Regions from separate parts of the Clostridium sp. CTA-7 genome, predicted to be linked through region 2. Evidence: predicted binding sites of a transcription regulator. Region 2 holds the regulator's gene; the other holds the start of a gene.

Region 1 (16,923 bases), on a different contig from region 2:
TTGGAATTCCATCTGACATTACTACTATGGATTTATTAGCATTTGAATTACTTTCACCACTGCTATCTAATAAATAAGTTGCCTTTCTCATTCCTTCTCCTGTATTAGTTCCTCCATCAGGCCTTAATCCATCTATTATTGAGTTTAACTTATAAATTTCATTTGAAGGTATTAATGCTACATCCTTATTATTAATTCTAGCCCTTCTAATATCTGCATTTGTAGAGTACGTAACAATACCAATCTTAAGATTAGGTACATTTTTCATTTTCTCAACAAAATTTTTTGCAGCCTTTTTTAGCTCATACATTTTTGTTGTATAATGCCTATTATATGAATTATGCTCTTCACAATATCCTGTATTATTACATATAACTCCTCTGATTTGATCTTTCATACTTCCAGACACATCTAAAACTAATACTATTTCCTTTGGAGGTATTTCTGTTTCAAATGGCTTTGGTATTATTTTTCCACTAACTACTATATCCTCGCCTACCATAGCTGGGTTTGGAGAAGCTGAAATTTCCATATCAAAATCTGGTCTATCTGGAACTTTTGCCTTTACATCTAAACTTTTAAGGGATATTAAGGTTCCTATAACAAAAAATATTGTTATTAAACTTATTATTTTAAATTTATTTTTCTTAATCATTTTATCCCCCTTTTTTAAATATTATTTTTATTTCTAAATTTAACTATTACACTTACAGGAATAGTTACATCTGAATAACCCTTTTTCTTATTTAGAACTAATGAAATTTCTAATCCTGGAGCATCTTTAAAATTTCCTGTTGGGTTCATCCTATAATCTAAAGGTCTAACTTTAAATTCAGAAACATTATTTGACAACTCTTTTGGTAAATTTAACTTTGAGTCTATAACTTCTCTATCTTCTTCATTTGTTTTTCTTATAGTTAACGTATTATTAATTTCGTTGTATAAAAAAGTAAAATAATCTGCTCCAACTTTTAGCTTTATTTCTGTAACATCAAGTTTTCCATCGCTAGCTGATATAGAACTATACTCCATGTCCTTAGGGATTATTAACTCCACTCCATTAATTTTACTTATTCCCTCAGCTTGTGTTCCATACATTAACAACTCCTTTTGAATTGCTTCAGCCTCTAATTGCAGGTCAGAATTAATTTCTGTAGTAGTTAAGGTTTTGCTATTACTAAAGAAAAATGTATAAACTACTCCTAAAACTAAAACTGTTAAGCTTAAGGTTATTGTAAGTTCTAGTAAAGTAAATCCTTTTGCTTTTGTTTTCAATAATTCCACCTCTTTTATTTAACAATTCTCCATAAAGATTTTTTTAGAAAACTATCTGTATTATATAATTCTGAAGATGCATTAACTTTTATCTCCTCACCCTTACTTATACTTTCTTTAGTTTTAAATATATCCTTTAAAACATCATAATTACTAGATAGTACATTTCTTACAACTTGAGGACTATAAGTAATTTTCTTAGTTCCATTGTCTTTAAAATTAATATTTCCTGTAGTTATTATGTTTCCAGTGAAATCAAATTCACCTTCTATGGTTATATCTCCATTTGTTACTATTAAACCTTTGTTTATTTTTTGTGATGCTTGTCCATTTATTTTATTATTTTCTATTACGAGATTTTGTTTATCTCCTATTAAAATAACTGATCCTTCCTTTTCATCAAATGCATTATTTTGAATATCTCTTACTTTATTAAAATCTATTTGATTATTAACAGTTCTAACAACGGTTTTCCCGTCATATAAATCCTTAAAACCTGTAGAATCCCCCATAGCAAATACATTTCTTGCAAATTCACTTTTTTGATTATTTATTACGTCTAAATCTTCTTTACTTATATTTGCTTTTTGAATAGTACCATCCATCTTAATGCTTGCCCCTACTGAATGTATATTCCCATTAAGATTTACTCCCCCTTGTTTTAAAGAATAATCATTAGACTTAGAATAATAGTCTTCAAAATATTTAGCCTTCATATTTGCTGACTTATCTCCATTGATACTTTCTAATAAATGAAGTGGGTTATAATATTTTAAAGTAACATTACTACCTAAATTATTTACATCTGTATAAGCTAAATAGTTCCCTTTTACTGCTATAGATTCACCAGTTTGATATTTATTACCTTTATCATCAGTTGCATTTAGATATGCAACTCCCATAATATAAGAATCCTTATCTACTGTTATTTTAGATGTATTACTTAGATCATTTACGATAATACTACTTGAATTTAATGCTTTTTCAGCTGTATCCACTTCTGTTGTCTTATCATTAATTCCATAAAAATTATTTTTAATCAATATACTACTTTTTATAGCATTTAATGCTAAGTCATTATTTACAACTACGTCTTTTTCAAAAGAAATATTATTACTCTCTGAAATGGTTGAATTTATAGATTTTCCTACATAAATATTTCTTGCATATATATTTTCATTTACAGATGATTCTTTTTCTACTTTATTTTTCAAATGAAAAGTATTAGCCGTGTATATATTTCCATCAATATTAAACTTTGTATTTTCTAAGCTTATTCCACCATTATATTTATCAAAAGTAAATGCTGGATTATCTAAATTGCTAGGATTACCTTTTATCCATATATCCCCTTTTATATCAAGGTTACCTTCTGAAACAGTCATATTTCCATCTGCTGTTATCGCTTTACCATCAAATACAGGGTATATATTTATACTAGTTATTTCCGAATTATAATCTGGTGCCTTTACTGTAAATTCTGTAGAAACTGTTTTTTTATTTCTAAGTGTTCCTTCTTTTGTTTCAAAAGTAGAATTAACTTTTACTTTAATATTATCTATAATATTTCCACTCTTATTTACAACATACCCGCCTTCAGGTATTTCTATTATTATATTAGGATCTATTCCACTTGAAGTGTACTCCATAGCATCATTAGATATAGATTTTATATATTTCTTACTTGTTATTAAATATTCTAAAATATACACTTCCTTTGAGTTACCTTTTAAATTTAAAGTCTCTTTTTTAGATAGAAATTCATAGAATTTTTCTTTAAATAATTTATTTAAATTTTCCTTTCGTCTATCTTCTTCCTTTGTATTAGTGAATTCTTTTTTAACTTCATTATCTGCATATTTTATGGCTTCTTGTGAGGTTTTTATTATTATGTTTTCTACTATATCCAGACCTGAATCTGCTTCATAAAGATTTTGAAGCTTCTTACTTTCATTTATTCTCATTTTATAGTCATTGGCTGTAACAGCTAATATTGTTGTTCCTGTTGTAAAAATAATTGCCATAACTATAACTACTATCATAAAGGTTGAACCTTTTTTCTTTTTTCTTTTTTTCACCTCTTATTCACCACCAATAAATTTATTTTATATTTATGTTTTTGCTTGAGTTACCTTCAAATAAGACTTTATTACTTTTGTCTTTAACTGTTACCTTGTACTTATACATATCTGCAATTAAGCTTTCTTCTATTTCATTTTCTTCATATAGCATCACATTGCCCTTACTTGATGTTACATTTAACTTATCAAAAGAATTATTTTCCTTAACTACATGTATTTCTATAAACTCTTCTGTATTATTTTTTATATCAACATTGATATTTTCACTAAAACTATTTCTAATATATAAAAGAACCTTATTATTAATCGCTTCTTTCATTGTAGTATCTATTATTGGACTCTTATTATTTTTACTATAAACCCTTAAGTTTAGGTTGTTCGAACCTTTATTTAACTCAACTATTAAATCTCCATTAACTGATGAAACGTTATTTTTATCTGAATCTAATTCTATTTTATTTATATTATCTTTTTTTAAAAAATTAAGCTTAAAGTCTGCATCATTATTTTTATCTAAATTATCTGTATCGCTATATTTAAAATTAGAATCTTGAGTTATCTCAACATCAACCTTATAAAATTCTTCATTTTTACTTGAGTCTTCTGAAGTAGCTCCATATATAGTTCTTTTAAAGCTTCCTATAAACTTATTCTCTGATAAGCTCTTTTTTTCTATTTTATCTCCATCCAAAAGCTGAAAATACTTTACTCCAGTATCATCTTTTAATGTTATTTCATCATAAGCTTTTAGTTCTTCTAAAACCTTTTGCCCTATGTAACTTGCCTTTTGTTTATGTTCCGCATCTTTATTAGTTTTTAAGCTTGAAATTACCAAACCTGATAAAGGTACTACTAATATTGATAAAAGGGTAACACTAATGATTACCTCAATTAATGTCATCCCTTTTTTTGCTTTTAGTTTTTCTTTTTTCATATTAAACACCTACTTTTTAGTAACATTCACAGTGTTACCTTCACTTGTTACTGCAACTCTAGGATTTGAAGAATCGTCATCTTTAACTATTATTTCAACCTTTTTAGATGTATTATTTATAACTTTTAATTTTATTCCTGAATTATCTGAACTTCCTACTCTTTTTTCACTTAATATTTCAAGAACTATATTTTCTGATTTTAACTTAAACTCTTTACCTGTTTCTGAATTTTCTTTAGGATAATATGAAGATGAAGTTTTATATTTATAATAAGTTTTTCCTCCTTCTTCATTAAAGACTATTTCTACTTCTTCAGTTTTATCATTATCTGAGTATATATAACTTTCCCTTGAATCATCTTTAGACTTTCCTATTGTTACTGTAGGTAATTCTGAAGATGATGATCTAAGCATCATAGCAAAATCATTAATATCTTTTTTATCTTTTTGCTCTTCTATAGTTGAAGAGTATGCTCCACTTGCTGCTCCATTACTAAATAAAATTTCTTTTCCATATACATTGTTTAATGTCCATATTAGATATTCCATATCTGTATCTGAGAGCTTAGGAACTGCATGGAATTCTAAATTCATAACTCCAGTTAACTCTTCTTGAGATTTTGATGATATTGATATATTTGTAATTACAACTTTTCTTTCATAGTTTTGTACTAACTCAATGAATTTTTTTAAATTTCCATAGCTTCCTGAGAAGTTTATTGCAACCTTAAGTTGTTCTGATGTTGCTCCACCTTCTTGATTTTTAACCTCTTGCTGATCTTGTCCAGAATTTTCTGTTGTATTGCTTGTATTGTTATTAGAATTACTATTTTCAATGTTTTTAACTTCTTTTCCATCATATTCATCAGCTATTGGCTTTAACGAGCTTTCTGGCTTTTTTACTTCTTTAGATATCATCTTTTCTACTGGTGATACTTCTATTGGACTAAAAGCTATATTTCCTTTAAGTCCACTATCACTTAAAAGCTTGTCTATCTCAATTATTATCTTCTCTTGTAAAATAGTTGGATATAACTTTTGTGATTTATCTAAAACAGTTGATTTTAATATTTTTAGTTCCTCTTCTTTTGAGTCTAACTTTGCTATTGCCGCCATTACTTCATTATATCTTTGCTCAACTTGATTTTTTTCATTTCTTTTTACATTTAGCTTTTCAACTTGATTTTTATAAATAAATTGATAGTAAACAAAGCACACTAATACAGTTATTAAAATACCTAATAAATATTTTTCTCTTTTACTTATATTCATACTACTCAACATCCTTTAATACGCATTTTATATCAAAGGTATACTGTCCATCCCCTGATATTCCACCAATATATACATCTTGTATATTATTTAGCTTCTTTAAATTATGCTCTATTTCCCCTATTGCAACTCTACTTGTTGAAATAGCCTGAATAGAAATTTCTGTATTAGTTATGTTTATGCTATTAAAAGTTACTTCTGTTGGTAAGCTGGAGCTTAGTTTATCTAATAAATTAGTAGTTACTACTTCTCTAGTTTTCAAAGCACCAACTATTTTATTTAACTCTATATCATATCTTTTTAAGATATCACTTTTTCTACTTATATCATCCCATTTAGTAATTTTCTCTTTTATATCTTCTTGCTCTAATTTTTCATTATAGCTCTTAATTTTTCTATTAAGTAAAAATAAGCTTGTACTGTTCCAAGCTAAGGTTCCTAATATAACAACTGCTAGAAAGCCTGTTAGGGAGTAAACATAAATATTTTTATTTTTTTGTTCCTTTTTTTGCCCTTGGTAAGGGGTAAAAAAATTCATATCTTTTACCATATAATGTTCCTCCTTATAACCTTATAATTGCGCCTATGGCATTTAAGTATTCTCCAAGATTTTCATTAGTTAATTCCTTGGATGTAAATTCTATATTTCTAATTTCTTCAATTTTATGAACATTAGTATTTAACCTATTTTGAATATATGTACTTATATTAGTTAAATTAGAAGTCCCACCATATAAATATATTTTATTTATTACATTACCAGATTTGTTGCTATAGAACTGAAGTATTCTTTCTAGCTCTTCTAATATATCATCAACAGCTTTTTTTATAGTTAAATTGGAGATATCATCTTCTTTAATGTTTAATAAATTTCCATCCTTTATCTTTATAGATTCTGTTGATTTTATTGACATATTTAAGCTTTGGCTTAGGGCATAATCTATATTATCTCCACCAGATTTTATCATTCTTGTAAAATCTAATTTGCCATTTTTAAATATTGCCACACTAATAGAGGTTGCTCCCATATCAATAAAAGCAACAGTACCTCCTATAACTTGTCCATCATTTGATGTGTACTCTGAATAATTAGCTAATTTATTTATTGAATTATAAGTAACATCTAATGCATATGGATTTAAATCTAAAGAATTTATTATATTATAATAAGCAATAGCCATTCTTTCTGGAAAAGAAGTTACATTAACCTTTAGCTTTGCTCCTGAATCCTCAACAATTTTGTCTAAAACTATAAATTGAATTATATAATCATCTAAGTTTATAGGTAAATATTGTTGTATTTCATATCTAATTACAGTCTCCATTTCTTCTTCTTGAACTACAGGTATTAAAATATCTCTGTTTATTATTGAAGAAGAGTTAGTTGTAAATATAACATCCTTAGCCTTTATGTTATTTTCCTTTATTAGAAAATCTAATACATCTATAACACCTTGAGAATTTATTATCTTACCATCAGCTATACATCCTTCTGGAGTTGTAATTTCAATAGCCTTATTTAAAATAACCTTACCTTTTTGATACTTTCCTTCTACTAGCTTTATATAATTAGTTCCTAAATCTATAGACAAAACTAATTTTTCTCTTTCCTTAATTCTTATTTTCTTTTCAACTTTATTTACTTCATAAGAAGAATTTACATCATTAGATTTTTCCTTTTTAAAAAGCTTACCAATATCTTTTACATCCATACTTCCTATATCTTTTAGCTTTGATAAATTGAATTTACTTTTTTCCTGTGACATTTTCTCACCTCCGGAGTTTAGTTGATAGTTGATAATTAAAAATTAATAGAAGTAAAATGCAGAGGTCATCTACATTTTACTCTTTAATTAATATTACATTCTTGTTATTGTTTTGCTGTAGCATCTTTTAATTCTGGGAAGAACTCCTTAGTTCCTGCTTTTACAGTTACTCCACCGTCAGCCTTAACTTGAACTACGAAATTAGCTGCTGCTGAAACACTTTTTGGTGTTGGTACATTTTGAAGATATTCTTCAATCTTATCTGCATCTGTTGGAGTTGTAGTATTCTCTCTCTCATTATTAAGTGTAATTCCATCTGCAGCTGAAGGTAATGTTAATTTATCTTCTGCAATCAATGAACTTACTGCATTTGCTATTGTCTTAGCATTTGCTAAATCTGATTTTTCATTTGCATTCTTTCTTACTTCACCAAACTTAGGAATTGCTAGCGCTGCTAATATAGCTATAATAGCTATAACTATAATAAGTTCAATTAAGGTAAACCCTCTCTTTTTCTTTTTGTTGTTAGCATTTTTAATCATAATAAAATCCTCCTTTTATTTTTGCTTTATATTAATTTTTAAATATAAACCTATTTATATTTTGCGAAGCAAAATAATATACAATTAAGGAAAAATCCTTAAAAAAATTTTAAACTAGAATCGCTTTGCGATTATATAACCCTAAATTTTACATAGCAAAACATCATCTTTTCAATTCTACATATCCCTATTTTTACCAACTATGGTTATAAATATACTGTCGCTGATAAATAGAATATGTGTAGTAAACATATAGCGAGCAGCTAGAAGTACTTGCTGAAAAAAGATCAAAATCCTACATTTGTGTGTACATATCAAACATTGGAAGCATTATTGAAATTACTATACCTCCAATAACTATCCCCATAACTACTATTAATAGTGGTTCTATAAGCGCTGTTGTTGTTTGAATAGATTGTTCAACTTCATCATCATAAAAATCTGCTGTTTTGTTTAATATGTCATCTAAGGAACCTGACTCTTCCCCTATTTTTATCATTGAAGATAGCATTTTAGGAAAAATATCATTTTCTCTTATTGGTGAACTTAATCCATCTCCTCTTACAACTCTTTCTCTAACCTTCAAAATGGCATCTTCTGCCACTTTATTTGCTAGCACTCCTGCAACTATTGGAAGAGCGTGCACTAAAGAAACTCCAGATGCTATTAAAGTAGATAAAGTTCTTGTAAATCTTGAAACTATTATTTTTTTATTTAATGTCCCTATTATAGGAAGCTTTAACTTTAAATAGCTAATTCTTAAAATCCCACTTGAACTTTTTTTGTAAATATTAAATATTAACACTATAATGATTATCGATATCAATATTAGAAATAAATTATTACTTAAAAACCTGCTTGTCCCAAGCATGATTCTAGTTATTAAAGGAAGTGTTATTCCTTCTCCTTCAAACATCTCTATAAAGGTTGGCATTACAAATGTCATTATAAAAACAACAGCTGCTATAGCAATTACACTTAATATAGCTGGATATGTCATTGCTGATTTTATCTTATTATTAATTTTATTTTCTTTTTCAAAATGCACCGACATTCTAAGCATCATTTCATCTATATTACCACTAACTTCTCCTGACTCTACCATACTTATTAAAAGCTGTGGAAAAACCTTATTATGCTTTGCCATTGATTCTGATAAAAGCTCTCCCTTTTTAACATCATCCTCAATTTTTGATAGTATATCTCTTAATTTTTTATTTGGAATTTCATTAGATAAAATATTTAAACAATTAGTTATAGGAACTCCTGCATCTAGCATAGTATAAAATTGCCTACATAAAATGGCCAAATCTTTTGTTGTTATTCTATCTAAAAATTTAAACTCTATAGACTTACTTTCAACTACCTCTTCAATCTTTAAAGGATAATATCCACTTGAAGCTATCATATTTATTACTTCTTCTTTCGAACTACCTTCAAACTTCCCCTCTATCTTAGTTCCATCTGCCTTCATAGCTCTATATTTAAAAATTTTCATAACTTCTTATCACCCCTTATATATCCTTTAGTAGTGTTATAGTGGCAAGTTCCTCTATAGTTGTTACTCCTTCTAAAACTAGCCTTTTACACTCTTGTGCAAGAGTTGTCATTCCATGCTTAATCGATATATCTTTAAGAATATTAGAATCTCTAGTTTTATTTATTATGTCTCTATGCTCTCTTGTTATTTCCATTATTTCATATATACCGATTCTTCCAATGTATCCAGTATTATTGCAATGTCCACAACCTTTACCCCTATATAGTTTTAAATGCTCATTATCTTTTCCATTAAATATCATCTTTTCATAATCAGAAGCTATGTATTCTTCTTTACAATTAGGACATATTTTCTTTACTAGCCTTTGAGCTATTATCCCTGATATAGATGTTGCCACTAAGTAAGGTTCAACTCCCATATCAACTAATCTAGTTATTGAAGATGGTGAGTCATTAGTATGAAGAGTACTTAAAACTAAGTGACCAGTTATAGCTGCTTTAATTGCTATTTGTGCAGTTTCTTCATCTCTAACTTCCCCTATCATCACTATATCTGGGTCTTGTCTTAATATACTTCTAAGACCATTTGCAAAGGTTAATCCAGCTTTGGTATTCACATTAACTTGATTTACACCACTTAATGTATATTCAACTGGATCTTCTATTGTAACTATGTTTACATTGTTTGAATTAAGTTCACTTAAAATTGTATAAAGTGTTGTTGATTTTCCACTTCCTGTAGGACCAGTTACTAGGACTATTCCATTAGGGCTAGCTATTATATTTTCTAGCTTTTTAAGATTTTCTTTACTTAAACCAAGCTTTTCTTTGCTAACCTTATAATTATCTCTATTTAAAATTCTTATAACTATTTTTTCACCACTTACAATTGGAAGGATAGATACTCTAAGATCTACTTCCGCATTTCCAACTTTAGTTATTATTCTTCCATCTTGTGGAAGTCTTTTCTCAGCTATATTTAGTCCTGCAAGAATTTTTATTCTAGTCACTAATGGTGCTAAGCTTTCTATCCCTAAAGTATTTATTGTAGTAAGTTCTCCATCTATTCTATATCTTATTCTTATTTCCTTTTCATATGGTTCTATATGTATATCTGATGCTCTCATTTCAACTGAGTTTCTAAATAATTGCTCTATCATTTTTACAACTGGAGCATTTTTTACATCATCAAGTTCTTCTATATCTAAAGCTATACTTTTTGACTCTAATGCTTCTTTTAGAAGTTCTTCTGCTGCTTTACTTACTTCTTCGCTACTATAGTTTATTTGAACGAATTTTTTTATATCATTTTTGGGTGCAATAAACACCTTTACATCTAAGCCTGTAGATATAGAAATATCATCTATAGCAAAAATATTTAATGGATCAGAAAGTGCTACCATTATTTTATCTTCTTCAAAGCCAAATGCTATTAAATTATACTTATCACATAAATTTTGAGGTACTATCTTAATAGCTTTTTTGTCGAAATTTATATCGTTTAAATCTACTTTTTTTATTCCAGTTTGTGTTTCTATGGCATCTATAATGTCTTCTTCGGAAACAATTCCGCCTTCAATTAAAACTTCTCCTAATTTTTTACCTAAAATTTTTTGAGATTTTAGCGCACTTTGAAGCTGAAAAGGAGTTATCTTATCTGCTGCTACTAAAATATCCCCTAATCTTTTCTTTTGAACTATAGCCATAAGCTCCCCCTAAATTTAATTTCCTTCTAAAAAAAATTTCCTTTTTTGTCCATTTACCTCATATTTTAATATTAATATAGCTTTCTTCCTTTTGCAATCAGAATATTAATTTTAATTTAACTTACTTTTCACCAAAAAAATTTTAAATATAATGACAATAACTCATTCCCTAAAAACATATATATAATAGTAGCAATAGCTATATATGGTCCAAAGGCAATTTCTGCTTTCTTATCTTTCAACTTAAATAAAAGTATTAGTGAAGCCACTATTCCTCCTAATAGTATAGCTATAAACAATGTTGTTAAAACACCTTTTACTCCTAGAAATAAGCCACAAACTCCTGCTATTTCAGCATCTCCTTCTCCCATCCCCTTCGTAATTATAACTATTAGATATATAATTCCAAAACCTAAAATACCTCCAAATAAATTATTTAAAATATTTATATGGCCAATATACCATGCTATTAATATATAAATAGCTCCTAAGACTACACCAAATATTGTTGTAGATGAATATACATATTTACTTTCTAAATCTATAAATGAAATAACAATTAGCAGAGAAACTAACAAACTAAAAAATATAAAATTTAATCCTAATCCATATTTAATAAATAATAAAATATATAAAAAACCATTTAATAATTCTACTAAAGGATATTTTAATGATATTTTTTCACTACACTTTCTACATTTTCCCTTTAAAAATAAATAACTAACTATAGGGATTAAATCAATCCATTTTAGTTCATATCCACAATTGGTACAATGAGAAGCTGGAAAAGCTATAGACTCCTCTCTTTGAATTCTATATATACATACATTTAAAAAGCTCCCTATACATAACCCTATTATAAATACAAATAATTCCATAATTATCCTCCTTAAATTTGTGAAGTTGACCTAGTTTTAATTCTACATAATGTTAATATATTCCTTTAGATATATAAATTTATAAAAAATAAATTAAGCCAAGATATTTTAATCTCGGCTTTAATCATTTTTCTATTATTCTTAAAAAATTCCCTTTTTTATCTATCTCAAAATCCTTTTCATAATTAGCTATCTTTTTTGCATCCTCTATATTTAAGTTATTTATTCTATTTAAGTCATCTGAATTGCTTATGTACTTATTTATAGATTTTGCCTTTTCTCCACTTTCACTTAGTATACTTGCTACAGAATCACTATTTGAAAACTTAATTTTATCACTTATTTCAGCTGTTTCTACTGCCATGACAAACTCTCTTATAATTGATTTTACTTCCACCTTTTTAGAGTCAACTATATATTTATTAAAATTAGGTACTAATATACCCGCTAATATTCCTATTACAACTAGTACTGTTATTATTTCAATTATAGTAAAACCATATTTTTTCTTCTTTTTCCTCGTATTATAATTATTATTCATATCAGTACCTCCAAGTATGATTTTAAAAACTATTATAATATTATTTACTTTAAGATTTTTTTAATTCATATAATTAATTCCTACTGTATAGATTATAATATTATAATACACTTAAAATCAATAAAAAAGTGGATATATATAAGTTTACTTATTCCGTCACTTCTCTCCAATTCAAGGCAAACTTACATATGTCCACTTGAAAACTGAAGGAAGGAAATTATAAAAATTTATCTACAGAATAAAATTTTTATAATTCCCTAAAGAATAAAAAAATAGAGAACTTAGAAATCTAAGTTCTCTATAGATTAGAATTTTAATACATTCCGTCCATTCCCATTCCTGGTGCTCCTGGCATTGGAGTTTCTTTTTGAGGAATGTCAACTACTGCAGCTTCTGTAGTTAAGAATGTTGATGCTACTGATGCTGCATTTTGAAGAGCTGATCTTGTAACCTTAGTTGGATCTACTATACCAGCTTTAATCATATTAGTGTAATTTCCTTGTAATGCATCATAGCCCATTCCAACTTCTTTATTTTTAACATTTTCTATAATAACTGAACCTTCAACTCCTGCATTAGTTGCTATTTGTCTCATTGGTTCTTCTAAAGATCTTACTATTATATTTATACCAACTTGTGTATCTGATACATCTGAAGTTATCTCTGCCACTTTATTTATTATATTTACATAAGCAGCTCCACCACCTGGTACTATACCTTCTTCAACAGCTGCCTTTGTTGCTGCTAAAGCATCTTCAATTCTTAATTTCTTTTCTTTTAACTCTGTTTCTGTTGCTGCTCCAACCTTAATTACTGCAACTCCACCTGCAAGCTTTGCTAATCTTTCAGTTAATTTTTCTTTATCAAATTCTGAAGTTGTTTCTTCAACTTGAGCTTTTATTTGCGCTACTCTTTCTTTAATAGCTTCGCTACTTCCTTTTCCATTAACTATTGTAGTATTTTCCTTTGTAACCTTAATACTTTCGCATTGTCCAAGCATATCAACATTTACTTCTTTTATGTCTATACCAAGTTCTTCTGATATAACTGTTCCACCTGTTAATATAGCTATATCTTGAAGCATTTCTTTTCTTCTATCTCCAAAACCTGGTGCTTTTACAGCTACACATGTGAAGGTTCCTCTTAATCTATTAACTACTAATGTAGTCATTGCATCGCCTTCAACATCTTCAGCTATAATAAGTAGTTTTCTTCCTGATTGAACTATTTGTTCTAAGATTGGAAGTAACTCTTGAATGTTTGAAATCTTTTTATCCGCTATAAGAATTAATGGGTTATCTAAAACAGCTTCCATTTTTTCAGTATCTGTTACCATGTATGCTGATACATATCCTCTATCAAATTGCATACCTTCAACTACATCTAATTCTGTTCCCATTGACTTTGATTCTTCAACAGTTATAACGCCTTCATTTCCTACTTTTTCCATAGCATCAGAAATTAATTTACCTACTTCTTCATCATCTGCTGATATTGCTGCGACTCTAGCTATATCTTCTTTTCCATTAACTGGCTTTGAAATGTTTTTTATTTCTTCAACAGCTTTATCTACTGCCATTCTTATACCATTTCTAATTAGTATTGGATTTGCTCCTGCTGTTACATTTTTTAAACCTTCTCTTATTATAGCTTGTGCTAAAAGAGTTGCTGTTGTAGTACCATCCCCTGCAACATCATTAGTTTTAGTTGCTACTTCCTTAACTAATTGAGCTCCCATGTTTTCATATGGATCTTCAAGTTCTATTTCTCTTGCTATAGAAACTCCATCGTTAGTAATAAGTGGTGATCCAAATTTTTTATCTAAAACTACGTTTCTTCCCTTTGGTCCTAAAGTTACCTTAACTGTATCTGCTAGTGTATCAACACCAATTTGCATTGATCTTCTTGCATCTTCACTAAACTTAATCATTTTTGCCATAATTAATTCCTCCCTTATTCAACTATTGCCAAGATATCATCTTGTTTTAAAATAGTATATTCTTCTCCATCAACTTTAACTTCTGTACCTGCATATTTTGAATAAAGTACTTTATCTCCGACTCTTACTTCCATAGCTATTCTATTTCCATCTACTATAGCTCCTGGTCCGACTGCTACAACTTCTGCTTCTTGTGGTCTTTCTTTTGCAGTTCCTGTTAAAACTATTCCACTCTTAGTTGTTTCTTCTGCTTCTAACTTCTTTATTACTACTCTATCTGCTAGTGGTTTAATGTTCATAAAAAAATCCCTCCTATTTATACCTCTAATAATAATTCTCTTTATTAGCACTCATCATATTCAAGTGCTAATAACTTTATAATAATGTTTTGCTTTGATTTTTTCAAACGCTACTTCATATATTATTACCCTGTATATAATAAATATTACCACTTTTCATTAATTATTTTATATTTCCTCACTCTTTTACTTATTTTCTTTTAATTTCATATATGTCCATATATTATTTAATAATGATTATATTTGAATTTGTTTCTTTTACATAATACTTCAAAAACATCCAATAAATTGTATCTATCATTGTTACACTTATATTAAAAAATATATAAGAAAATATATTAAAAAATGGATAATAAAAACACTAATGCTATCTTATGCTCAATATCAAAATCTGTGAATTTTAGCTTTACTAGTTAGAATATGGCTACCACTCTCGTAATATATCTTATAAGTACATAATATTTTAAAATATAATATAACGAGGTTTATATCATATAACGTAAAATGTTATTATCATATAAAAACCTCGTATATATTAACTAATTTATATTTTTATATTTAATTTATCTTTCTAAGTCTATATTCTTATACTCATCAAGATTATCATTATCTATAACTGACTTTTTAGTTGCTTGTGCATTTATTTTATTAAAAATACCTTTAGATTTAAAAGGAGTAACTAGTGCTCCTGCACCATTTATACATCCTCCTTCGCACATCATACCTTCAATAAAGTTTCCTTGCAGTTTTCCTATTTTAGCCATAGTCATAGTTTTCTTTATTTCTATTCCGCCAGATACTTTAACAGGATTAAAGTTAACTTCTAATCCTTGACTTCTTATATAATTTTCTATAGCAGCTGTTAACCCACCATGAGCTCCAAATCCTCTTCCATATATTGATGCATCATCAACTATAGTATCTTCACACTTTTCAACTTCTATATCAAAAGCACTAAATAAAGCTAAAAGCTCTTCAAAAGTTATAACATAGTCAACAGCATCCTTTACTGACTCTCTAACTGCTTCGCTTTTTTTAGCAGTACATGGCCCTATAAATACAACCTTTGCATCTGGATCATTATGCTTTATAAATCTTGCTGTTGCAATCATTGGTGACACAGTTCCTGATATCTTTTCAACTTCTGTAGGAAACATTTTTTCCACATAACTTAGAAAACCAGGACAGCAGGAATTTGTCATGTAATTTTGACCTTCTTCTAATCTTTCTATAAATTCACTACTTTCATGTACAGTTACTGCATCTGCTCCACAAGCTGCTTCTATCATATCTACAAATCCTAGCTTTTTAATTGCATTTTTAATTTGTCCATATGATATTTTCGCCCCAAATTGTCCTGTTATAGCTGGAGCAACTACTGCATACATCTTTCTACCTCTTGCTAGTCTCTTTGATATTGGAACTATCAAGCTCTTATCTGAAATAGCACCAAAGGGGCATGCACTCATGCAGCTTCCACAATTAACACATGTTTCTTCTTTTATCATAGCTCTTCTATCATCTGGATCTATATCTAAAGCACCCGTAGGACATACTCTTTTACATGGTCTCATAACTTCTGCAATAGCATTATAAGGGCATGCTTTTTTACACATTCCACATTCCTTGCAAATTTCTTGATTTATATATGCTCTTCCAGCTACGTAAGTTATCGCATTAAAATTACAAGCTTCATTACATTTGTGAGCTAAACAGTTTCTACAAGAATCTGTAACACTATATTTATTTATAGGACATCTATCACAGGCAGCTTCAATAACATATATTATTTGATCGTCCTCTTTAATATCAACAAATTCATCATCTATATTATCTCCATTAGCTAAATACCCTGCTGCTAATTTTGCTCTCTCTAAAACAATAGCTCTTTCCTTATATACACAGCATCTATACATAGCTGTTTCCCCTTTTATAATCTCATAAGGAATTTTTTCTATTGATTCTGTTGTTAGATTACCTTCCTTAGCCAACTTAGCTACTTCTGTCAAAACCTCATGCTTAAGCTTTTTTAACTGAGTTTCAAATTGAAACATACCAAAATCCTCCTATATAAATAAATTTAAACCAATATTCCCCAATACTATTATAACAGTTAATTAATTCCAATTAGCTTTATTCTAAATATTCAGAAAACTGTCTTGGTAATTATAAAGGACATGTCTAAGTGCA
Region 2 (16,923 bases):
TGAACTTTCTCTTTCTAGCAGCTTCTGATTTTTTCTTTTTCTTCACGCTTGGCTTTTCATAGTGTTCTCTCTTTCTAACTTCTGAAAGAACTCCAGCTCTTGCGCATTTTCTTTTGAATCTTCTTAATGCACTTTCAAGTGTTTCATTTTCTCCAACTTTTATTTCTGACATCTATTATCCCTCCCTCCGCTAGCTCAAATTAATTAATTTAACTCAGCTACGGGCTTAATAACACACGCTATATTATACAATAGACACATATTAAAGTCAATATCTAGATTGAAACTATTTAGCCTGGTGGCCACTTTAATTCTCTTTGTCCTAAGACATGAAAATGCAAGTGGCTTACCGTTTGCCCCCCATTTTTCCCACAGTTATTTATAATTCTATAGCCTGTTTCGTCTATTTTTAGTTCTCTTACTAACTTATTAATAACAATGAAAATATGTGAAATAATATTTGAGTTTTGCTCATTTAATTCATTTGCACTTTTAATATGCTCTTTAGGTATAACTAAAAAATGAATAGGAGCTTCTGGGCTAATATCATGAAAAGCTATAACTTTATCATCTTCATATAGCTTCTTACTCGGAATTTCACCATTTGCAATTTTACAAAAAATACAATCCATAAATTCACCACCCTTCTCTTAATTATTAAGAAAATTATTTATAATTAATTTGTATAGATATAGCTAAATTAAAATTACTATACTATTTTATAAATTATAAAAGCTTTGCTATCCCTACTTCATCTTTTGACTCTGTTATTTCTATATCTACTATTTTTCCAGTAACATCTGTACATGAACACGGCACTTGAACCTTTATATAGTTTCTTGTATACCCTTCATACACACCCTCTTGCCCTTTAACCTCTGTTTCTATAAGTACATTCATTTCTTTTCCTATAAACTTTTCTATAAATTCTTTTTCATTTTTATTACTTAATTCTATTAATAGCTTACTTCTTTTTTCTTTTATGCTACCATCTATTTGATCTTGCATATCTGCTGCTTTAGTTCCTTTTCTTGGACTATATTTAAATACATGAGTCTTAGTAAGCTTAATGTTTTTTAAGAATTCATATGTTTCATTAAACTCTCCTTCTGTTTCTCCTGGGAACCCAACAATAACATCTGTTGTTATAGATACATCAGGCATAGTTTCTCTTAAAAGATTTACTGAATCAGCATATTCTTGTGCCGTATATCTTCTATTCATTCTTTTAAGTGTTGCATCACACCCGCTTTGCAATGATAAATGGAAATGTGGACATAGCTTCTTAAACTTCTTAATCTTTTCTATAACTTCAGGAGTAAAGAATGCTGGTTCAATTGATCCTATTCTTATTCTTTCTATTCCATCTACCTTTTCAATTTCTTCTATTATATCTATCAAGTTAACTTTACCTTCTAAGTCTAATCCATATGAAGCTGTATGTATCCCTGATAAAATTATTTCTTTAAAGCCATGTTCAGCAAGTTTATTAACTTCTTCTAATACTTTCTTAGGATCCTTTGAGCAAACTGATCCTCTTGAATAAGGAATTATACAATATGTACAAAATCTATTGCATCCATCTTGTATCTTTAAAAAAGCTCTAGTTTTATCTTGATATTCTTCTATATTAAGCTCTTCAAACTTTTTATTTTTAAGTACGCCTTCAACATGAACTTGTGATTTACCTTCATCTTTAGCTTTATTAACATAGTAAACTACATCACCTTTGTTCCTAGTTCCAAGAACAACATCTACACCTGGTATCTCTGAAACTTCTTTAGGCGCTATTTGTGAATAGCACCCAACAACTGCAATTATAGCGCCTTCATTTAATCTTCTTGCTCTACTTATAATTTGTCTTGATTTTTTGTCACCCATATTAGTGACAGTACAAGTGTTTATTACATATACATCAGCTGCTTCACTAGCATCTACAACTTCATAGCCTTCTCTTATAAACTTCTCAGCCATTGCTTCTGATTCATATACGTTAACTCTACAGCCTAATGTAGAAAATGCAACTTTCATTATTAATTTCCTCCTAAATCTCCTAGCTCATACTGAACTAAAGAAGTAGCTACAAAACCTGCTGTTTCAGTTCTAAGAATTCTACTTCCTAAAGTTACTATATAAGCACCATTTTCTTTTAGTTTATTTATTTCATCTAATTCAAATCCACCTTCTGGACCAACTAATATTCCAACAGTATTAATTTTAGATATATCAATATTAGTCTTATTAAATAAAGTTTTTATTCCAAAGTTTTCAGCATTTTCATATGGAACTATAACTATATCTAAATTCTTCATTTTATCTAATGCTTCTTCAAAACTTATTGGATCTACTACTTTAGGAACTAAGCTTCTTTTACTTTGCTTTGCAGCTTCTAAGGCAATTCTATTTAGTCTATCTAGCTTTTTAAAATCTCCTTTTAGCTTTATATCAACTCTTTCTGTTAAGGTTGGTATAAACTCAGTAATTCCAAGCTCTGTACCTTTTTGAACTATCAAATCCATCTTTTGAGCCTTAGGTAATCCTTGAAATAAATATATTTTTACATTGCTTTCATTGTTTACTTGAAGTTTTTCTTCTATATCAACTATTACTTCTTGCTTAGTTATTAATGATATAGTAGCTAGAAATTCTTCACCAGTACAATTGTTTAAAACTATTTTATCCCCTTCATTTAGCCTTAGTACTTTATATAAATGTTTTACATCATCACCTAAAATTTTTGCTTGCTTATCTATAAAATTTTCTTTAGGAGTAAAAAATTTATGCATTGTTCATTCTCCTTAAAACTACTTTACTTTGGCAACTATACAGTTCCATTCCCCATCTTTATTTATTTCTACCACTTCAAAGCCAGTTTCTTCAAGCTTCTTAGTAACCATATCTACCCTGTCATGTATTATTCCTGAAGTAATAAAGTATCCATTATTACTTAGAACCCTTTTAACATCTTCTGTTAAAATACATATAACTTCTGCTATTATGTTAGCGACAACTATGTCAGCTTTTCCATCAATTACTTCTACTAAATTACCATATAGTATTTGTATATTTTCTAAATTATTGTATCCAACATTTTCTTTAGCAGATTCAACAGCTACAGGATCTAAGTCAACGCCAACAGCCATTTTAGAACCAAGTTTTGCTGCAGCTATAGCAAGTATTCCTGATCCACATCCAACATCAAAAACGGTACTATCTTCTTTTACATACTTTTCTAAAGATTGAATACACATTCTTGTTGTTTCATGGGTACCTGTTCCAAAAGCCATGCCAGGATCAAGTTCTATTACTAGTTCTTCTCCCTGTGGATTATATTCTTCCCATATAGGTTTTACAACTATTTTTTCTCCAATCTTAGTTGGCTTATAATACTTTTTCCAGTTATTAGCCCAATCTTCTTCGAACATTTTTTCACTTTCTACTTTAGCTACTCCTGTATCAATTCCAAGTTCTTTAAGTTCATCCATTTTTTCATTTATATACTTTAATATTTCATCTATATTATCTTCTTCTGAAAAATAAGCTTTAACAACAGCAACCTCGCCCTTATGTTCTAATACATTTATATCTGCAAAATCCCAAGTTAATGGCCCTTGCTCTCTTTCTAATATGTCATTTGGATCTTCAATCGCAACCCCTTTACAATCTAATCCATAAAATATTCCTGAAACAGGTTCTAGTGCCTCACTTTTAGTTATAACTCTAACCTCTATCCAAGTTCCTTGCATTTAAATCAGTCCTTTCAAACATACTTTGACTAATTTATTATTTTACACTTATGTTAACTTTCTGTCTATATATTAAGCTAAAGTAATTAAGTCCTTTTAAATAAAATTATAAAAATTAAAAGTATCCGGATTAACCAAATACTTTTAATTTGCATTTTATATTATTTTGCTATTTTACTGCTTTAGCTGCTTCTAAAATTTTATCATAACTTGGTTCACTTGTAATCTCATCTAAGTATTCTACAAATGTTACATTATCATTTGAATCTACAACAAATGATGCTCTTGTTAATAAACCTAATTCTTTAATATATGTTCCTGTAGCTTCTCCAAAACTTCTGCTTTTATAATCAGATAAAGTTTTTACTTTTTCTACATCTTCTAAGCCACACCATCTTGCTTGAGCAAATGGTAAATCCATTGATACTGTATAACAAGTTACTCCATTTAAATTATCTACTTCTTTATTAAATCTTTTTACTTCCATATCACAAACTGGAGTATCAATTGATGGTACTGTTAAAAACACTCTTGCTCCCTTTGTATCTTTTAAAGTAAATTCTCCTAAATCATTTGTTGCCACTGAAAAATCTTTAAATTTATCTCCAACTGATAATATATTTCCTTCTAATGTTATAGGTGATCCTTGAAATTTAACTGTTTTCATTTTATCATTCTCCTCGCTTTAAGATTTCTATTTTATCTTTTACAAAATCTCATAAAATTATATATCTCTATTATATACGATAATAATTATTTGTAAATATTAATTATCTATAATGTAAAAATTTTTATAAAAATATTTAATATAAATTCAAATTTTTAAACTCTTTATTTTATATCCATTAAAGAAAAAAGGATTAGCAAATGCTAATCCTTTTATTTAAATAAATCTTTAAATCCTTTTTTATGGGTAGTTCCTTCCCCCATATTTTCTCCACAAGATTCCATGAATACCTTTAAAGCCTCTTTTTGCTTTTCATTTAAATTCTTAGGAATATCAACTATAACCTTAACATATTGGTCTCCTCTTCCTGATGAATTTACTCTTGGAACGCCCTTTCCTTTTAATCTAAATAAGGTTCCTGATTGTGTTCCTGCTGGAATTATATATTTTACATCTCCATCTACAGTTGCAACAGTTATTTCAGTACCTAATGCTGCTTTTCCCATAGAAATATGAGCATCTATATATATATCATTTCCTTTTCTTGTGAACTTTTTAGAAGAAGTAACATTAATTCTAACATATAAATCTCCTGCTGGGCCATCATTAGTTCCATGATCTCCTTGGCCTCTAAGTGGCATTACATTTCCTGTATCAACTCCAGCTGGAATATTCACAGTTATTTTTCTATTTTTTCTAACATTTCCCTTTCCATGACATGTTGTACATGGCTCATCTATAACTTTACCACTTCCACCACATGTACTACAAGTTGATGTGCTAACAAAGCTTCCTAATGGAGTTTGCCTTTGTACTCTAACTTGCCCTTGACCATGACATGTTGGACATGTCTTTGCAGAAGTACCTGTTTTTGCTCCACTTCCTTTACATGACTCACATTTTTCGCTTCTATTTATAGAAATTTCTTTTTCTACACCAAATATAGCTTCTTCAAATGTTAAATTAACTGTGTATTCTAAATCAGCACCTCTTTGTGGTCCATTTCTTTTTCTTCCACCACCGCCACCAAAGAAGCTATCAAATATATCTCCAAAGCCTCCCATTTCTGAGAAGTCAAAGCCACCAAATCCACCTGAACCAAATCCACTTCCATCAAAATCTACACTTCCGAATTGATCATATCTAGCTTTTTTTTCTGGATCTGAAAGCACTTGATAAGCTTCATTTATTTCTTTAAACTTATCCTCTGCTTCTGTATCACCTTGGTTTTTGTCAGGATGATATTTTATAGCTAGCTTTCTAAAGGCTCTTTTTATTTCTTCATCTGAAGCTCCCTTTTCAATTCCAAGGGATGCATAATAGTCTTTATTTGCCATCTACTTCACCACCATTTTTAATTTTAAACTTTATAAAAGGGAAGACGACTCAAGCCTTCCCTCATATATTATATATATTAGAATAATAAGTTACAACTATTTATCGTCTTTAACTTCAAAGTCTGCATCAACTACATTATCATCATGTGGAGTTTGACTTGCACCTGCTCCGCCCATATTATTTGGATCAAATCCTTCTCCTGCTGCTCCATTAGCATTTGCATCTGCATATATCTTTGATGATATAGCATAGAATTCTTGATTTAATTCATCCATAGCTTTCTTTATAGCTTCTAAATCTTCTCCATCTTTAACCTTGTTTAATTCATCAAGCTTAGCTTGTATCTTAGCCTTGTCTTCTGCTGATACCTTATCTCCAAGCTCTTCTAAAGTCTTAGCTGTTTGATAAGCTACTTGGTCAGCATTATTTTTAACTTCTATTTTTTCTTTTCTCTTCTTATCTTCTTCAGCAAATTTTTCTGCTTCCTTAACTGCTGCATCTACTTCAGAATCACTTAAGTTTGTTGAAGCTGTAATAGTTATATTTGCTTCTTTATTAGTTGCCTTATCAAGAGCTGATACTTTAACTAATCCATTTGCATCTATATCAAATGTAACTTCAATTTGAGGAATTCCTCTTGGAGCTGGAGCAATACCTGATAGAGTAAATCTACCTAATGTCTTATTGTCAGCTGCCATTTGTCTTTCACCTTGAACTACGTGAATTTCAACTGATGTTTGGCCATCTGCTGCAGTTGAGAATGTTTGGCTCTTTTTAGCTGGAATTGTAGTATTTCTTTCAATAAGTGGTGTAGCAACTCCACCTAAAGTTTCAATTCCTAATGTTAATGGAGTAACATCTAATAATAATACATCCTTAACTTCTCCTGTTAATACACCTGCTTGAATAGCTGCACCAACAGCAACACATTCATCTGGATTTACTCCCTTTGATGGTTCTTTTCCAGTAAAGTTCTTAACTGCTTCTACAACAGCTGGAATTCTTGTAGATCCACCAACTAATATTATTTTATTTATATCGCTTAATGAAAGATTTGCATCTGATAATGCTTTCTTCATTGGCTCTATTGATCTTTGAACTAAGTCATGAGTTAACTCATTAAATTTAGCTCTAGTTAAATTCATATCAATATGCTTTGGACCTGTTGCATCAGCTGTTATAAATGGTAAGTTAATGTTAGTTTGCATTGATGATGATAATTCAATCTTAGCCTTTTCAGCAGCTTCTTTTAATCTTTGAAGTGCCATCTTATCACTTCTTAAATCTATTCCATTTTCAGCCTTAAATGTATCTGCTATGTGATCCATAATTCTTTGGTCGAAGTCATCTCCACCTAGCTTGGTATCTCCGTTTGTTGATAAAACCTCAAATACTCCATCTCCTAATTCTAGGATAGATACGTCAAATGTACCACCACCTAAATCATAAACAAATATCTTTTGGTTAGTATCCATTTTATCTAAACCATATGCTAAAGCTGCAGCTGTAGGTTCATTTATTATTCTTAAAACTTCTAAACCTGCTATTTTACCAGCATCTTTAGTTGCTTGTCTTTCAGAATCATTAAAGTACGCAGGAACTGTTATAACAGCTTGAGTTACTGACTCTCCTAAATAAGCTTCTGCATCAGCTTTAATTTTTTGAAGTACCATTGCTGATATTTCTTGTGGTGAGTGATCTTTTCCATCTATATCAACTTTATAGTTTGTTCCCATATGTCTTTTAATTGATATTATTGTCTTATCAGGATTTGTAATTGCCTGTCTTTTAGCTACTTGACCTACTAATCTTTCTCCATTTGCTTGGAATGAAACTACTGAAGGTGTAGTTCTTGCTCCTTCTGAGTTGCTTATTACTACTGGTTCTCCACCTTCCATAACAGCTACACATGAGTTTGTTGTTCCTAAATCAATTCCTATTATTTTTCCCATAATTTATTTCCTCCTAAAAACTATATCTTTTCAATTTATAGACTTGTTTATATCAATATTAATTAGCTACTTTTACTACTGTATATCTAATTACTTTATCTCCTCTTTTATATCCCTTTTGGAATACTTCAGCTATAGAATTCTTTTCAAAATTTTCATCTTCTATATGCATAACCGCTTGATGAAGATTTGGATCAAACTCTCCAGTTGAATCTATTTCTTCAACACCTAATTTTTCAAAAGAGTTCTTAAATCCTTTTATAGTCATTTCAATACCCTTTTTTAAATCATCTACGTTTCCATCTACTGCTATAGCTCTCTCTAAATTATCTAATACTGGTATCATTTCTTTTAATACATCTGTACAAGCATCTGTATAAATACCTTCTTTTTCTTTAGTTGTTCTTTTTCTATAGTTTTCATATTCGGCTGATATTCTAAGCAATCTTTCTTTTAAAGAATCTAGCTCGTTACTTAGTTTTTTATTTTCGTCTTTTAATTTTCTCATAATATCTAGCTCATTTTCCTTATCATTTTTTTCTTCTAAGATTTCTTCAACTATATCATCTGAAGATTCATCTGCCTCTGCTTCAACAGTAGAATTTATATCTTCATTTTTTTCTGTTTCAATTGCTTCATCTTTTAAATCTTCTCTCACTTCTCTGTTATCTTCCACAACAACACCTCATCTCTTTTATTCTATAATTTGATTTCTTAGGCTTTTATTTAACTCTTTCATAACTTGCCCCATAATGGCAATAACCTTTGAATAATTTATTCTTTTTGGTCCAATTAGTCCTATTTTTCCTATTGGTCTACCATCTAAAGAGTATTCAGCAGATATTATAGAGCAATCTTTAGCTTCAGGAAAATAATTTTCCTCGCCTATTCTAATGGTAATATCATTACCCGGCTCTATCAAATCTATTAAACTATCCTTATCATTTATAAGAGAAAGGATTTCTTTTGCTTTCTCAATATTGTTGTATTCTGGATAGTTAAATATATTTGTTGTACCTTCAACAAATACTTCTGTATTATTTGCTTCTTTCAAGGTTTCATATAAAGCTGGCAGTATTCCATTAAAAACTTCATCAAAACCCTTCAATTCCATTCTAAGATTGTTTATTACTTCTAAGTTAATTTCTTCAATTGTTAAATTTTTTAGCCTTAAATTTAAGACTTCATTTATCATTTGAATAGTTTCAGGCCTTGGCATATTATTTACCCTTATTCTGTGATTCTTAATAACTCCACTGTCTGCTACTATAACTGAAACCAAATTATGACTGTCAATAGTAAGTAATTGAATAGATTTTATATAACTACTTCTTACAGATGGAGTTTGCACTACTGTAGTTAAATTAGTAAGCTCTGATAACAATGAGCAAGCTTTCTTAACTATCTTATCAACCTCATACATTGCTGAATTTATAATGTACTCCTTAATTTTTAGTTCCTCTTCGCGAGTTAACCTTCCAGTTTCCATTAGCTTATCTACATATAGTCTATACCCCTTATTTGAAGGTATTCTACCTGCAGATGTATGTGGTTGTTCTAGATACCCCATATCTTCTAGATCAGCCATTTCATTTCTTATTGTAGCTGACCCAACTCCTAAATCATATTTCTTAGCTATTGTTCTTGAACCAACAGGTTCACCTGTCATGATATAGTCATTAATGATAGCCTGAAGTATTTTTATTTTTCTTTCATCAATAGCCATAACATCACCTCTATCTGTTAGCACTCATTATTACTGAGTGCTAATGACTACAATATCAATATATTCCTTATTAGCTTTTTTGTCAATTTCATAAAAGTATAAATTAAATAATATAATTTCAATATATTAAATTATTATTATTTTTCTTAATTTTTCTATTACATTCTTAATTTTTCTATATAAACCATTTTATAATATAAAATCACTCATAACACCATTTGATAACTCCACTCCCTTTTCAGTGAGCCTTAATTTATTATTCTCTAATGTAAGCAGTCCTTTATTTATATTTTTATCTATAACATCTTTATATATACTGTTAATATCTATTTCAAATTCTTCTTTGAATTTAATTATATTTATTCCCTCCATCATTCTTAGTCCCATAAACATATATTCTTCCATATCATCCTTTTGTGAGTTTTGAAACTCTTCCTCAACAATAGATTCTCCTTTATTAATCTTTTCTATATAAGATTTTACATCTTCTATATTCTTTATCCTTTTTCCATTTATAAACGAACTTGAGGCTGAACCAACTCCTAAATACTCTTCACATTTCCAATAAACCTTGTTATGAATACATTCATATCTCCTTCTAGAGTAATTTGATATTTCATATTGATTATATTCATACTCTTTTAATATTTCCTTAGTAATTGAATACATACTTCTTTCTTCTTCTTCTGATGGAAGTATTAATTTATTCCTTTCCCAAAGTTTATAAAACGGTGTACCTTCTTCTACAATTAGGCTATATGACGATATATGCTCTGGTTGTAATTTTGCTATAGTTTCTAATGATTCTATCCATTCATCTACACTTTGGTTTGGTAATCCAAACATCAAGTCTACATTTATATTCTTAAATCCAACCTTTCTAACTAATTTGAAATTTTCTTCAAACTGCTTAAAATTATGTATCCTTCCTATATCTTTTAATAAAGAATTTTGAACAGCTTGTAACCCCATACTTATTCTATTTACTCCGCCATTTATCATAGTTTTTAATTTCTCTTCATCTAAGGTACCTGGATTACACTCCATTGTAAACTCTATATCTTTATTTAAGTTAAGGTTACTTATTGTTTTTAGTAAATTATATATTTGATGCGTTTCTAAATATGATGGAGTTCCTCCACCTATAAATATACTTTTTATTTTATAATCCTTTACTTTTTCATTTATTTCTTTGCACAATGCTTCTACATAATCATCCTTAAGATAATCTATTGAAGCATATGATGGAAAATCACAGTAAAAACATTTTTGTTTGCAAAAAGGTATATGTATATAAAGGGATATTTCCTTTAAATTTTTCATTTTATTATCACTCTTTCTATAACTAAATTTCTCTTTATTGCTATTATACATAACTAAACAAAAATTTAAAGCTAAAAATAGGAGAATAGATTAAACATGTTAATCTATTCTCCTATTTTCTATACTTCTACTAAATCTATATTGATTACATTATGAAATATTACATCTTTTTGAACTCTATCTATTCTTGTATTTATTATATTGTTTTCAAAATTCATTTGAATTTTTGATTTTAAACCATTTCTTAAAAGATATGTTTCTAGCTTATGTCCAATCATTGATATTAAACATATTTCTCCATTCTTTCTTTTAAGAGTACCTGTTACCATTCCTAAATTCCTTAAAGTTTTCCCTTTCTTTTTTATATCTCTTAAATTAGCCTCTAACATAAATCCACCTCACCTAAAATTTTATACAATTTATATATATTTATAATTCTAAAATTTAATTACAAAATATATTTATTAAGTAAAGAATTTTATTTATAAATATAACTAGCAATAAAAATAATTTGGAATAAATTAATTATATATTAATTTATGAGGAGCATTTATTTTGAAAACTTTTAAGATACTTGCATTTGATGGTGGTGGTATTAAAGGAGCTTTAAGCGTTGAAATTCTCTCTAGAGTTTGTCATAAATATCCTGGCTTTTTAGATGAAATAGATTTGTTTACTGGTACTTCTACAGGCTCAATAATAGCTGCTCTCTTAGCTAATAATATCTCTATTAAAGATTTAAACAACTTGTATAGCATTCCTGTAGCAAAAAAAATATTTTCACCATCTCACTTTAATTTAATTAGGCCAAAATTTAGTAATACTAACTTAAAAAATATTATTTCAAATTATTTTAGCGATAATCTTAAAATAAGTGATTTAAAGAAATATATTTTCATTCCTGCTTTTGATGTAAAGGGAGTTAATAAACCATCTTGGGAGCCAGTTTTTTTTAATAATCTTTCTAAAAATTCAACTTCTGACTTTAGTGTTAAGGATGTAATACTAGCAAGTTCAGCTGCTCCTACATACTTTCCATCATACAAGGACTTTATAGATGGTGGAGTAATTGCTAACTCACCTACTGCTATTTCATTATTAGCTACCCTTTCAGCATTTGGTAATACCTATGATTTTAAACAAATAAGACTACTTTCTATAGGTACTGGTGATAGTCCTGAAAGAATTAAGGGAAAAACAGAAAAATGGGGAATATTACAATGGTCTTTTCATCCATTTACTAAGATGAAATCACCTTTATTATCACTTCTTATGGATGGTATGTCTGATTTAGAAAATATGTATTGTAAGGAGTTTCTAAAATCTAATTATTTTAGAATAAATCCTAGAGTCTCTAAGTTTATAGAAATGGATAACTATAGATTTATTCCTTATTTAAAATCAATTGCAAGTAATTATGATTTATCAACACTATATTCTTATATAGAAAATATATATTTAAAATAGTTTTATATTTCATGAACAAACAATACTATTTTTAATATAATAAAGTATAATATTACCACCTTACTCTTATAGTTATCTACGAAAAAGGCTAAGTCTCTTTAATTGAGCTTAGCCTTTTTGATATTTAAATTTATTAATCTACTTTAAGTACTGCCATAAATGCTTCTTGTGGTATCTCAACTGATCCCACTTGCCTCATTCTCTTCTTTCCTTCTTTTTGCTTTTCTAATAGTTTCTTCTTTCTTGATATATCTCCGCCATAACATTTAGCTAGAACATCTTTTCTCATTGCCTTAACTGTTTCTCTAGCTATTATTTTTGATCCAACTGCTGCTTGAATTGGAACTTCAAACATTTGTCTTGGAATTATTTCTTTTAGCTTTTCAGCTATTCCTCTTCCTTTTTCATATGCTTTTTCTCTTGGAACTATCATAGATAAGGCATCTACAACATCTCCATTTAACATTATATCAAGCTTAACTAATTCAGTTTGTGTATATCCTTTAAATTCATAGTCTAATGATGCATATCCTCTTGTTCTAGATTTTAATGTATCAAAGAAATCATATACTATTTCATTTAAAGGTATATCATAATTAATTGAAACTCTTGTTTCTTCCAAATATTGCATATCAATGAAAGTTCCTCTTCTTTCTTGACATAATTCCATTACAGCTCCAACATAATCAGATGGTGCTATTATACTTGCTTTAACTATAGGTTCTTCCATATACTCTATTTCTGTAGCTTCTGGAAGATTGGTTGGGTTAGTAAGTTCTATTACTTCTCCATTAGTTCTTATTACCTTATATATTACTGATGGAGCTGTTGTAATAATATCTAAGTTGAATTCTCTTTCAATTCTCTCTTGAATTATCTCCATATGTAATAAACCTAAAAATCCACATCTAAAACCAAATCCTAAAGCTATAGATGTTTCTGGCTCAAAACTTAAAGCAGCGTCATTTATTTGAAGTTTTTCTAATGCGTCCTTTAATTCTTGATATTTTGCTCCATCTACAGGGTAAATACCTGAATAAACCATTGGAACTGCAGGTTTATATCCGGGTAATGCTTCTTTTATTGGTCTATCAGCTTCTGTTATAGTATCACCAACTCTTGCATCCCTTACATTTTTAATGGATGCAGCAATATACCCAACATCTCCAGCTCTTAATTCAGATATTGGTAAAGTCTTAGGAGTAAATACTCCGACTTCTGTTACTTCATAAACCTTATTAGTAGCCATTAACTTAATCTTAGTTCCAGGCTTAACTACTCCATCAAAAATTCTTACATAAGAAACAACACCTTTATAACTATCATAATAAGAGTCAAATATTAGTGCTTTAAGAGGTGCATCTTCATCTCCATCTGGTGCTGGTACTTTTGCTACTACTGTTTCTAAAACATCACCTATATTTAAACCAGTTTTTGCAGATATCATTGGAGCATCTTCTGCCTCTATTCCTATAATATCTTCTATTTCTTGTTTAACTTCATCAGGTCTTGCAGACTGTAAATCAACTTTATTTATTACTGGTGCTATTTCTAAGTCATTATTTAATGCTAAATAACAATTGGCTAAAGTTTGTGCTTGAACACCTTGAGTAGCATCAACTACTAAAACCGCGCCTTCACATGCAGCTAAGCTTCTTGAAACCTCATATGTAAAATCTACGTGTCCTGGAGTATCTATTAAATTTAATATATATTCCTCTCCATCTTCTCTTCTATATATAAGTCTTGCAGCTTGAGACTTTATAGTTATTCCTCTTTCTCTTTCTATTTCCATATTATCAAGAATTTGCTCTTCCATTTCTCTTTGTGTAAGAGTTCCTGTGGCTTCTAATAATCTATCGGCTAGGGTTGACTTCCCATGATCTATATGGGCAACTATTGAAAAATTTCTAATATGTTTTTGTCTATTACTACTCATATATAAAACTATTACCTTATTTTAAGCTAATAGTCACTTCACCCCCATTATAATTAAATCAAGGTAAATTATATCATAAAGGATATGATATATGTCAATATAAATGTGAAGTTATGAATATATGTTAATTACTATAGTTAACTTGATTTTCCAAAAAATCATCTACTATATTATCCAGCTTATCTTTATTGGTATTTATTGAACTATTTTCATTATTACTATTCTTTTCTTCACTATTTTTATTTTCATCATTATTCCCTTTTATTTTCCCATTAATTTTATTCTTTATACTAGTAAAGGAATTGTATATACTACTACCTAACATATAAAATTTATTAGTTATAGGATTATTAGTATTTATCCTAAGATCTTTTTCACCTATTTTTATAGTTGGACTTTCATTTTCATCATTTGATTTATATATTTTAACTTCTGCATTATCTTTTATAAACTCTTCAAAATCTTCTCCAAATTCTTCTTTAACTATTTCATAGTTATCTTCTCCATTACCTATTGGTGATAAAGCTCTAGTATTTACTATATTAATTTGTATAAAACCAATAAATACTACTAAAAAAAATATTACTGTTCCAATTAAAACTTTTTTATTAAACAAAAGAGCACCCCCTAGTTTTTTAATATCTATAAGGATGCTCATATTTACTAAATTTTATTCAATTATCTATTTAGATGCTCTGCTAATATTCTTGCCATATATTTTGCACTTAATCTAGCTTCTTGAGAAGCATTTACATTTGATCCAAACTCTATTAATAAAGAATTTTTACTTAATCCTTGATTAATTGAAGTTGCTGCAATTTCATAAACATAAGTAGGTTTCATAAGTCCTGGGAATAATTTATTTGCAATTCCATTTAGCTCATCTGTTAACGCTTTATTTGATTCGTAAGTCGCACTATTTTCACCTATTACAAACATCATTTTCGCTAAATTTTGATCATTTAAATTAATAGTATATGAATTTTTAAGTGTAGCTGCTTTAGCTCCATCTACACCATCTCTATGCAAATCAATTATTAGATCAAAGTCTCCATATTCATTTAAATATTTTTTTAAAGTTTCATTAGATCTCTTATAGCTATCATTATATACAACGCTATGATTTGTTTTATCATGTATTACTGATATTCCATATCCTTCTTCTAACTCTTTAGCTAAAACTTCTCCAACCCCAACAACATTGCAATCGCTCTCTGTTGTGTCTAAAGATGATTCTGAATAGTTTTCTGTTGTATGTGTATGGAATATAAGAACTCTTGTCTTACTATTATCCAAGGCTCTCTTTAAACTTGAATCATAAGCTGGGCTTACTTTATTTAACTCTGCTATCTCCTCTGATGTCATTTTAGTAATGCTAGTATCATTAAGCTTAAATGGTTTTAGTATTGGTAGATGCTTACCCATATCATTTTCTACTAGGCTACTATCATTAAATAAAGCTATTTGATTTCCTATTATATCTGCTGCATTTATATTGCTTAACCCTAAAGCTTCTAATGCAACTTTTTTAATTGATATTTTATTTTCACTATAATTTGTTTCATCATACGCTTGAGTTTTCACAAGAGGCATTCCATAATTCAAAAGTTGGACATATGCATATCCACCTCTTTCATTATATTTATTTATCACGCCAATAGATCTTGCAAAAAACACTACAACTCCTAATATGATAATTATATATCCCATATTAAAATTGAACTTTGTGGAGGAAGATTTTCCTCTAAAGCCCTTCGCTTTTTCTTTATTAGGCATAGTTTGTCTTAATGAATACAACGGCAACTCCCCCTTCTCTATAATATTTATATTAGGGGAGTTACATAATTATTAATACTTTTATTAAAATTATTTAATTAATTCATAAATTTATTTATATCTTCCATATCTAAATTGGGTTGTACAGCCATATTTATTCCATTTGCTATTATTTTAGATAATGATTCAATTACAGCATCTACATCCTTTGGAGTTACCATTAAATCTCCTACAAATGGATCTAATATTTCTTTTACTAAATTGCTTTTTTCAGCTTTGTCTACTGACTTCAACATGTTATAAAACTCTTTTCCTGTTTCGGCTTTACTTATAAGCTCATCTAATAATAAATCTATAGTATCATTTGCTATTGTTGAAGCATGAACTACAGTTGGAACTCCAATTGCAATAACTTTTACTCCTAATACTTCCTCATTTATTTTCATCCTATGGTTTCCAACTCCTGCTCCTGGTGAAATTCCTGTATCACTTATTTGTATAGTTCTATTTACTCTCTCTAACTTTCTTGATCCTAAAGCATCTATACATATAACTAAGTCTGGTTTAATTTTATCTACTAAGGATTTTACTATTTCCCCTGTTTCTATTCCTGTAATACCCAAAACACCTGGTGATATGCAACAAACAGGTCTTACAGAATCATCTATTGCATCTGGCATCACTTGTTTTAAATGCCTCGTTACCATGATCTTCTCTGTTACTTTAGGTCCTAAAGCGTCTGGAGTTACTTTCCAGTTTCCAAGACCTACAACTAGGGCTGTTTTTTCTTCTGGCATATTAACTAATCTTTTTAATACATTATCCACAACTTTTGATACCTTATCCATAGATTCTCCATCATAATGTGTGAATTCAGGAAAATCTATAGTTATGTAATTTCCCTTTGGTTTGCCAAGTTCTTTTCCTGCTTCATCGCTTTCTATTGTTACTGTAGTTATTTTTATATCCTCCTCTTGTTCTTCTTCTAC

Evidence for each region. Region 2 encodes HrcA, which represses chaperone genes, less so after heat shock. Its sites were predicted from a motif close to TGTTAGCACTCNNNNNNNNNGAGTGCTAACA; they were not measured.
Region 1: the regulator HrcA is predicted to act here: its motif matches at 14,776-14,806, upstream of groES (co-chaperone GroES).

What each region holds. Positions count from the first base shown of each region.
Region 1 covers NZ_BAAAAV010000001.1:1,679-18,601, reverse strand. Annotated here, with positions in the region: gene ACYUEX_RS00085 (VWA domain-containing protein) at 1-655, opposite strand, end outside; gene ACYUEX_RS00080 (PilW family protein) at 670-1,275, opposite strand; gene ACYUEX_RS00075 (hypothetical protein) at 1,290-3,353, opposite strand; gene ACYUEX_RS00070 (type IV pilus modification PilV family protein) at 3,376-4,290, opposite strand; gene ACYUEX_RS00065 (hypothetical protein) at 4,300-5,562, opposite strand; gene ACYUEX_RS00060 (PilN domain-containing protein) at 5,564-6,112, opposite strand; gene pilM (type IV pilus assembly protein PilM) at 6,126-7,328, opposite strand; gene ACYUEX_RS00050 (prepilin-type N-terminal cleavage/methylation domain-containing protein) at 7,433-7,870, opposite strand; gene ACYUEX_RS00045 (type II secretion system F family protein) at 8,166-9,368, opposite strand; gene ACYUEX_RS00040 (GspE/PulE family protein) at 9,385-11,076, opposite strand; gene ACYUEX_RS00035 (prepilin peptidase) at 11,205-11,954, opposite strand; gene ACYUEX_RS00030 (type IV pilin protein) at 12,079-12,495, opposite strand; gene groL (chaperonin GroEL) at 12,809-14,434, opposite strand; gene groES (co-chaperone GroES) at 14,449-14,733, opposite strand; gene ACYUEX_RS00015 (4Fe-4S dicluster domain-containing protein) at 15,297-16,787, opposite strand.
Region 2 covers NZ_BAAAAV010000002.1:411,457-428,379, reverse strand. Annotated here, with positions in the region: gene rpsU (30S ribosomal protein S21) at 1-172, opposite strand, end outside; gene ACYUEX_RS05040 (histidine triad nucleotide-binding protein) at 291-632, opposite strand; gene mtaB (tRNA (N(6)-L-threonylcarbamoyladenosine(37)-C(2))-methylthiotransferase MtaB) at 727-2,031, opposite strand; gene ACYUEX_RS05030 (RsmE family RNA methyltransferase) at 2,034-2,786, opposite strand; gene prmA (50S ribosomal protein L11 methyltransferase) at 2,805-3,746, opposite strand; gene tpx (thiol peroxidase) at 3,916-4,413, opposite strand; gene dnaJ (molecular chaperone DnaJ) at 4,626-5,750, opposite strand; gene dnaK (molecular chaperone DnaK) at 5,847-7,703, opposite strand; gene grpE (nucleotide exchange factor GrpE) at 7,762-8,379, opposite strand; gene hrcA (heat-inducible transcriptional repressor HrcA) at 8,398-9,429, opposite strand; gene hemW (radical SAM family heme chaperone HemW) at 9,619-10,752, opposite strand; gene ACYUEX_RS04990 (hypothetical protein) at 10,872-11,141, opposite strand; gene ACYUEX_RS04985 (patatin-like phospholipase family protein) at 11,308-12,219, shown strand; gene lepA (translation elongation factor 4) at 12,353-14,158, opposite strand; gene ACYUEX_RS04975 (hypothetical protein) at 14,283-14,774, opposite strand; gene ACYUEX_RS04970 (stage II sporulation protein P) at 14,837-15,955, opposite strand; gene gpr (GPR endopeptidase) at 16,033-16,923, opposite strand, start outside.